DNA from 2 places in the Pseudomonas sp. GL_090 genome. Region 2 is predicted to be linked to the other one. Evidence: predicted binding sites of a transcription regulator. Region 2 holds the regulator's gene; the other holds the start of a gene.
The links. The regulator sigma-54, encoded in region 2, starts transcription at its own class of promoters, with help from an activator protein. The targets are predictions, from matches to a motif close to ANTGGCATNNANNTTGCTNT.
Positions count from the first base shown of each region.

Region 1 (3,568 bases), 770 kb from region 2:
GCGAAATGCGCGCCCGAATTGAAACCCGTGGACGCAACAAACCGCCTCAAGGCCTGGTGTTCGTGCCGTTTTTCGATGCCAACAGGCTGATCAACAAAGTCACGCTCGATGCAACGGACCCCATCTCCAAGCAGACCGATTACAAAAAATGCGCGATCAGGATTGAGTTGATCAAGACGGCATAAGGAGCGCTTTCATGAACTATCGTTCGCTGTCCCTGCTTGCCGCTCTGCTGGTGTGGCTGCCCGTGGCATTTGCGGCAGAACCCGGTTACCCACTGGATGCGCCGGCACCCGATGGTCGACGGGTCGGCGGGACCTTGACTCAGGAGTTGCCCGCTCCACCCCTCGCGGAAGACGAGAACAAGGACCTCAAGCGTGAACGTAATTATCCCGAGCAACCGCCGACCATTCCCCACAGCATTCGCGGCTATGGCATCGACATGAACAGCAACAAGTGCCTGACCTGCCACAGTCGTGGCAACAGCGCGCGCACCCAGGCGCCGATGATCAGTATCACGCACTACATGGACCGCGACGGCCAGGCATTGGCGGCGGTGTCGCCGCGCCGCTATTTCTGTAACCAGTGTCATGTGCCGCAAAAAGATGTGAAACCACTGGTGAACAACAGCTTCAAGAACATCGATCAGGTCTTGCAAGACGAAATCAACCGCCAGCCGAAACCTTGAGGAGAGGCCATGAAATCTTTGCTTGCCTTGCTCAAGGATTATTGGGGTGTGCTGCGTCGGCCCAGCGTGCATTACAGCCTGGGCTTCCTGACCCTGGGCGGGTTTATCGCCGGGGTGATTTTCTGGGGTGGGTTCAACACCGCGCTGGAAGCGACCAACACCGAGAAGTTCTGCACGTCCTGCCATGAAATGCGCGACAACGTGTTTGTCGAGTTGCAGGAAACCATTCACTACACCAACCGCTCGGGCGTGCGCGCCACGTGCCCGGACTGCCACGTCCCCCACGAGTGGACGCACAAGATCGCGCGCAAGATGCAGGCCTCCAAGGAGGTCTGGGGCAAGCTGTTCGGTACTATCAGCACCCGGGACAAGTTTCTGGGCATGCGCCGGGAGCTGGCCGAGCACGAGTGGGCGAGGCTCAAGGCCAACGATTCCCGGGAGTGTCGCAACTGCCACAACTTCGAGTTCATGGACTTCACCCGCCAGGGCAAACGCGCCGCCAACATGCACTCCACCTCATTGGCCAGCGGCCAGGCCACCTGTATCGACTGCCATAAAGGCATTGCCCACAAACTGCCCGACATGAGCGGCGTGAAAGGCTGGTAGCCGGCTTTTCACGGCGTTGCCGTCAAGCGGCATAATCGCGCCGGTTTTTCGTCTTCGATCGATTGTTCGTTTCCCTTCCAGTCAGCCTCCAACCCCCGGTTTCAAGGGGGTTCGAGCCGCTGCGCGCAAGTTGGTCTGCAAATTGCTACAGCCTGCGCAACACAGCAGTGGGCGGCAAACGTCCGGCAGGCAGAGGAACAATTGTGGACAAGTACCTTTATGTGGCAATGACCGGCGCCAGCCAGAATGCACTGGCGCAAAAGGCTCATGCCAACAACCTCGCGAACATCTCCACCAACGGCTTCCAGAAAGACCTGGAACAGGCCCGTTCGATGCCGGTGTTCGGTGACAGCTTTCCGGCGCGTGCGTTTGCCATGTCCGAACGCCCGGGCACGGATTTCTCCCCGGGTTCACTGGTGGAAACCGGTCGCGACCTCGACGTTGCCGTGCAAGGCAACGGCTGGATTGCCGTGCAGACGCCCGATGGCGGTGAAAGCTACGTGCGCACCGGCAGCCTGAACGTTGACGCCCTGGGCGTGCTGCGCGCCGGCAATGGCATGCCGGTCATGGGCAATGGCGGGCCGATTGCCGTGCCGCCCGAGCAGCAGATCGAAGTTGGCGAGGACGGCACCATCAGCATCCGCGCGATGGGTGAAGGTCCTCGGGTGATGGCTGAAGTCGACCGCATCAAACTGGTCAACCCGGACCTCAAGAACATGAGCAAGGGCCTGGATGGTTCGATCCACACCAAGGACGGCGCGCCTGCGCAGGCCGATGCCAACGTCAAGCTGGTGTCCGGGTTCCTCGAGTCGAGCAATGTCAATGCCGTGGAAGAGATGACCTCGGTACTGGCCTTGGCCAAGCAGTTCGAACTGCACATCAAGATGATGAACACCGCCAAAGACGATGACCAGGCCATGGCTCGGGTCTTGCAGATCAGCTAATTACCAGAACGTCGCGCCGTAAAACAGGCGCACGAGGAGAATCGAATGCTTCCGGCTCTATGGGTTGCCAAGACAGGTCTGTCCGCCCAGGACACCAACCTGACCACCATTTCCAACAACCTGGCCAACGTGTCGACCACGGGTTTCAAACGTGACCGCGCCGAGTTCCAGGACTTGCTCTACCAGATCAAACGCCAGCCAGGCGCCCAGTCGACCCAGGACAGCGAACTGCCGTCGGGTCTGCAACTGGGTACCGGTGTGCGCATCGTCGGCACCCAGAAAAACTTCACCGCCGGCAGCCTGCAAACCACCGAGCAGCCACTGGACATGGCCATCGACGGTCGCGGGTTCTTCCAGATCCTGCAACCGGACGGCACCACGTCCTACACCCGTGACGGTACATTCCACCTGGACTCCAACGGTCAGATCGTGAACGCCAGCGGCTTTGCCCTGGAGCCGGCGATTGTCATTCCGAACGAAGCGCAGACCTTCACGGTCGGCCGCGACGGCACCGTGTCCATCACCGTTGCCGGCAACCCGGCTGCCCAGGTGATCGGCAACCTGCAAACCGCCGACTTCATCAACCCGGCCGGCCTGCAAGCGGTGGGCAACAACCTGTTCCTGGAAACCGCCGCCAGTGGCGCGCCGCAAGTCGGCACCCCGGGCCTGGCCGGTTTCGGTACCACGCTGCAGAACACCCTGGAAACGTCCAACGTCAGCACCGTTGAGGAGATGGTCAACATGATCACCACTCAGCGCGCCTACGAGATGAACTCCAAGGTGATCTCCACTGCCGACCAGATGCTCTCGTTCGTAACGCAGAATCTGTAATCAAGTCTAAGTGGCGGCCATTGGGCCGCCTGCAACACCGTGAGGTAGGGTCATGAATCGCTATGTATCTGTTCTGGCACTGAGTGGGATCGCCGCGCTCGCAGGTTGCGTGCCTGCGACGCCCAAGCCCAATGACCCTTACTACGCCCCGGTGTTGCCGCGCACGCCGTTGCCGGCGGCGGCGAACAATGGCTCGATCTATCAGGCCGGTTTCGAACAGAACCTCTACAGCGACCGCAAGGCGTTCCGGGTCGGTGACATCATCACCATCACCCTGAACGAAAGGACCCAGGCCAGCAAAAACGCCAATTCGCAAATTGGCAAGAACAGCAAGGCCAACATCGGCCTGAGTTCGCTGTTCGGCAGCAGCGCCACCACCAACAACCCGTTCGGCGATGGCGACCTCAGCCTGAGTGCCAGTTACGAAGGTGACCGCGCGACCAAGGGGGACAGCAAGGCGGCGCAGGGCAACACCCTGACCGGCTCGATCACGGTCACC
Region 1 covers NZ_CM174452.1:1,730,103-1,733,670, forward strand. Annotated here, with positions in the region: gene napA (nitrate reductase catalytic subunit NapA) at 1-185, shown strand, start outside; gene AC3ITA_RS07620 (nitrate reductase cytochrome c-type subunit) at 197-688, shown strand; gene AC3ITA_RS07625 (cytochrome c3 family protein) at 698-1,294, shown strand; gene AC3ITA_RS07630 (flagellar basal body rod protein FlgF) at 1,498-2,238, shown strand; gene flgG (flagellar basal-body rod protein FlgG) at 2,284-3,069, shown strand; gene flgH (flagellar basal body L-ring protein FlgH) at 3,122-3,568, shown strand, end outside.
Region 1: the regulator sigma-54 is predicted to act here: its motif matches at 1,424-1,443, upstream of AC3ITA_RS07630 (flagellar basal body rod protein FlgF).

Region 2 (3,568 bases):
GTCGATGCAGTAGTAGCCGTTGTCCTCAAGAACGTTGAGGGCGGTACTTTTACCTGAGCCGGAACGGCCACTGACGATGATCAAGCGCATGATTACTGACCGTTTTGCTCGTCCAGGACAACCTGATACAGGGCTTCGTTGCTTGCAGCACTTCGCAGCTTTTCGCGCACTTCCTTGCGGTCGAGCATGCTGGCGATCTGGCGCAGCAGCTCAAGGTGCGCATCGGTGGCGGCTTCCGGGACCAGCAGCACGAACAGCAGGTCAACCGGCGCGCCATCGATGGCGTCGAAATCGATAGGGGCGTCCAGGTGCATCAATGCACTGATGGGCGAAACACAGCCCTTGAGACGGCAATGTGGAATGGCGATGCCATTGCCAAACCCGGTGGAGCCGAGTTTTTCACGGGCGATCAGTGCCTCGAAGACATCTTGCATCTCCAGGGCCGGCACTTCGCGGGCGATCAGATTGGCAATTTGTTCGAGGGCTTTCTTTTTACTGCCTCCCGGCACGTTCACCAGGGAACGGCCGGGGGTCAGGATACTTTCAAGTCGGATCATGGGTAGGGAGTGTTAACGACCGGTTGCGCCCTGGAGGAGGCTCTGGGTCTTTTCCTTATGCTTTTTGAGTTGTTTATCCAGCTTGTCGGTGAGTGCGTCGATCGCGGCGTACATATCGGTATGTTCCGCGTTGGCGACCACTTCATTCCCGGGAATATGCAGCGTGGCTTCGATTTTCTGCTTCAGTTTTTCGACGGTCATCGTGACCTGCACATTAGTGATCTTGTCGAAATGTCGCTCCAATCGTTCGAGTTTTTCGCCGATGTAGGTGCGAAGAGGTTCGGTCACTTCCAGTTGGTGTCCACTGATGTTGACTTGCATACAGCTTCTCCTTCGTTGCCAGTGCATAAAGCGGTAGATCAGATGATCTACCACTGGAACGCTGTGGCGTGGCTCTACATCAACCGCTTGCGTTCGCTCGAAGGCGCGATCCCGAGGGATTCGCGGTACTTGGCGACGGTGCGGCGAGCCACCTGAATGCCTTGTGCCTCCAGTAAACCAGCGATCTTGCTGTCACTCAACGGCTTTTTCTGATTTTCCGCTGCAACCAGTTTTTTGATGATCGCCCGGATCGCCGTGGACGAGCATTCGCCGCCTTCGGAGGTGCTTACGTGACTGGAGAAAAAGTACTTCAGTTCATAAATGCCCCGGGGGGTGTGCATGAACTTCTGGGTGGTCACCCGTGAAATCGTCGATTCATGCATGCCTACCGCTTCGGCGATGTCATGCAGGACCAGCGGCTTCATGGCTTCGTCGCCATATTCGAGGAACCCGCGCTGATGCTCGACGATCTGGGTGGCAACCTTCATCAGGGTTTCATTGCGGCTTTGCAGGCTCTTGATGAACCAGCGGGCCTCCTGCAACTGATTGCGCATGAAGGTGTTGTCGGCACTGGTGTCGGCGCGGCGCACGAAACCGGCGTATTGGGCATTGACCCGCAGCCGTGGCACCGACTCCTGATTGAGCTCCACCAGCCAGCGCTCGTTGTCCTTGCGCACGATGACGTCAGGAACGACATACTCGGCTTCGGTGGACTCGATCTGCGAGCCCGGGCGCGGGTTGAGGCTCTGGACCAGTTCGATGACCTGGCGCAGTTCGTCTTCCTTGAGCTTCATGCGACGCATCAACTGGCTGTAGTCGCGGCTGCCAAGCAGGTCGATGTAATCGGTGACCAGGCGCTTGGCCTCGGCCAGCCAAGGGGTCTTGGCAGGCAGCTGGCGCAATTGCAGCAGCAGGCATTCGCCCAGGTTGCGGGCGCCGATGCCGGCAGGCTCGAATTGCTGGATGCGGTGCAGGACGGCTTCGATTTCGTCCAGTTCGATGTCCAGTTCCGGGTCGAAGGCTTCGAGGATCTCCTCGAGGGTTTCGTCCAGGTAACCTTGATTGTTGATGCAGTCGATCAGGGTCACGGCGATCAGGCGATCGGTGTCGGACATCGGGGCCAGGTTCAGTTGCCACAGCAAGTGGCTCTGCAGGCTTTCGCCGGCCGATGTGCGGGTGGTGAAGTCCCACTCGTCATCGTCGTTGCTGGGCAGGCTGCTGGCGCTGGTCTGGTAAACGTCTTCCCAGGCAGTATCGACGGGAAGTTCGTTGGGAATGCGTTCGTTCCAGTCGCCTTCCTCAAGGTTATCAACCGTAGGGGCGCTTTCCTGGTAGGAAGGTTCCTGAATATCCGTGTTGGGCTTTTGTTCGGCGTTGTCGGCCAAGGGGTCGGAGTTGTCGAAGTCGTCGCCTTCTTCCTGGCGTTCGAGCATCGGATTGGACTCCAGGGCCTCCTGGATTTCCTGTTGCAGGTCCAGGGTCGACAATTGGAGCAGGCGGATGGCCTGTTGCAGCTGCGGTGTCATCGTCAGCTGCTGGCCCATTCTCAAGACTAGCGATGGTTTCATGGCAGGGGCTTAACACCTTATTCGCCGGCGCACATGCGCCATCCACTACAGGGCGCCGGGGCGCCAAACTTAAGCAAATTATATGCCTGAAACTGAAGGATTTGCCTAGAGCGCTGTAACAATAAAAAACTATAAAGTTGTGTTGCTGCGCTGCCCTTGTCGGGGGCTGACCACGCTTGTCGGCACGAGGCGCTGGTGAGTGGGCCGGTCAGGTGCCCGGGCGACTGCCTGGGCACAGCTCAGCGCTTACAGGCGGAACTCATGGCCCAGATACACTTCCTTGACCAGATCGTTGGCCAGGATGGTCTCTGCGTCGCCTTCGGCGATCAGTTGACCGTCATTGACGATGTAGGCGGTTTCACAGATATCCAGGGTTTCACGAACGTTGTGGTCCGTGATCAGCACGCCAATGCCTTTGGCCTTGAGGTGGTGAATGATCTGCTTGATGTCGCCGACCGAAATCGGGTCCACGCCGGCGAAGGGTTCGTCGAGGAGGATGAATTTCGGGTTGGTGGCCAGGGCGCGGGCGATTTCCACGCGACGGCGCTCACCACCGGACAGGCTCATGCCCAGGTTGTCGCGGATGTGGCTGATGTGGAACTCCTGCAGCAGGCTTTCCAGCTCCTTGCGACGGCCGGCCTTGTCGAGTTCCTTGCGGGTCTCGAGGATGGCCATGATGTTGTCGGCCACCGACAGCTTGCGAAAGATCGATGCTTCCTGCGGCAGGTAGCCGATACCGGCTTTTGCACGGCCGTGCATCGGCTGGTGGCTGACGTCCAGGTCGTCGATCAGGACGCGTCCCTGGTCAGCCTGTACCAGGCCGACGATCATGTAGAAGCAGGTGGTCTTGCCGGCGCCGTTCGGGCCAAGCAGGCCGACGATCTGGCCGCTGTCGATGGACAGGCTGACGTCACGCACGACCTGGCGGCTCTTGTAGCTCTTGGCCAGATGCTGAGCTTTCAGAGTTGCCATTACTGGGCCTTTTTCTCGTCGGTTTTCTTCTTCGGCTGGATCACCATGTCGATGCGCGGGCGCGACTCTGTGATCTTGCTGCCCGTGGCGCGACCGGCGCTGGCGAGCTTCTTGTCGGTGTCGTAGACAATTTTTTCGCCTTGGGTGACG
Region 2 covers NZ_CM174452.1:957,923-961,490, forward strand. Annotated here, with positions in the region: gene rapZ (RNase adapter RapZ) at 1-90, opposite strand, end outside; gene ptsN (PTS IIA-like nitrogen regulatory protein PtsN) at 93-557, opposite strand; gene hpf (ribosome hibernation-promoting factor, HPF/YfiA family) at 570-878, opposite strand; gene AC3ITA_RS04165 (RNA polymerase factor sigma-54) at 953-2,446, opposite strand; gene lptB (LPS export ABC transporter ATP-binding protein) at 2,693-3,418, opposite strand; gene lptA (lipopolysaccharide transport periplasmic protein LptA) at 3,418-3,568, opposite strand, start outside.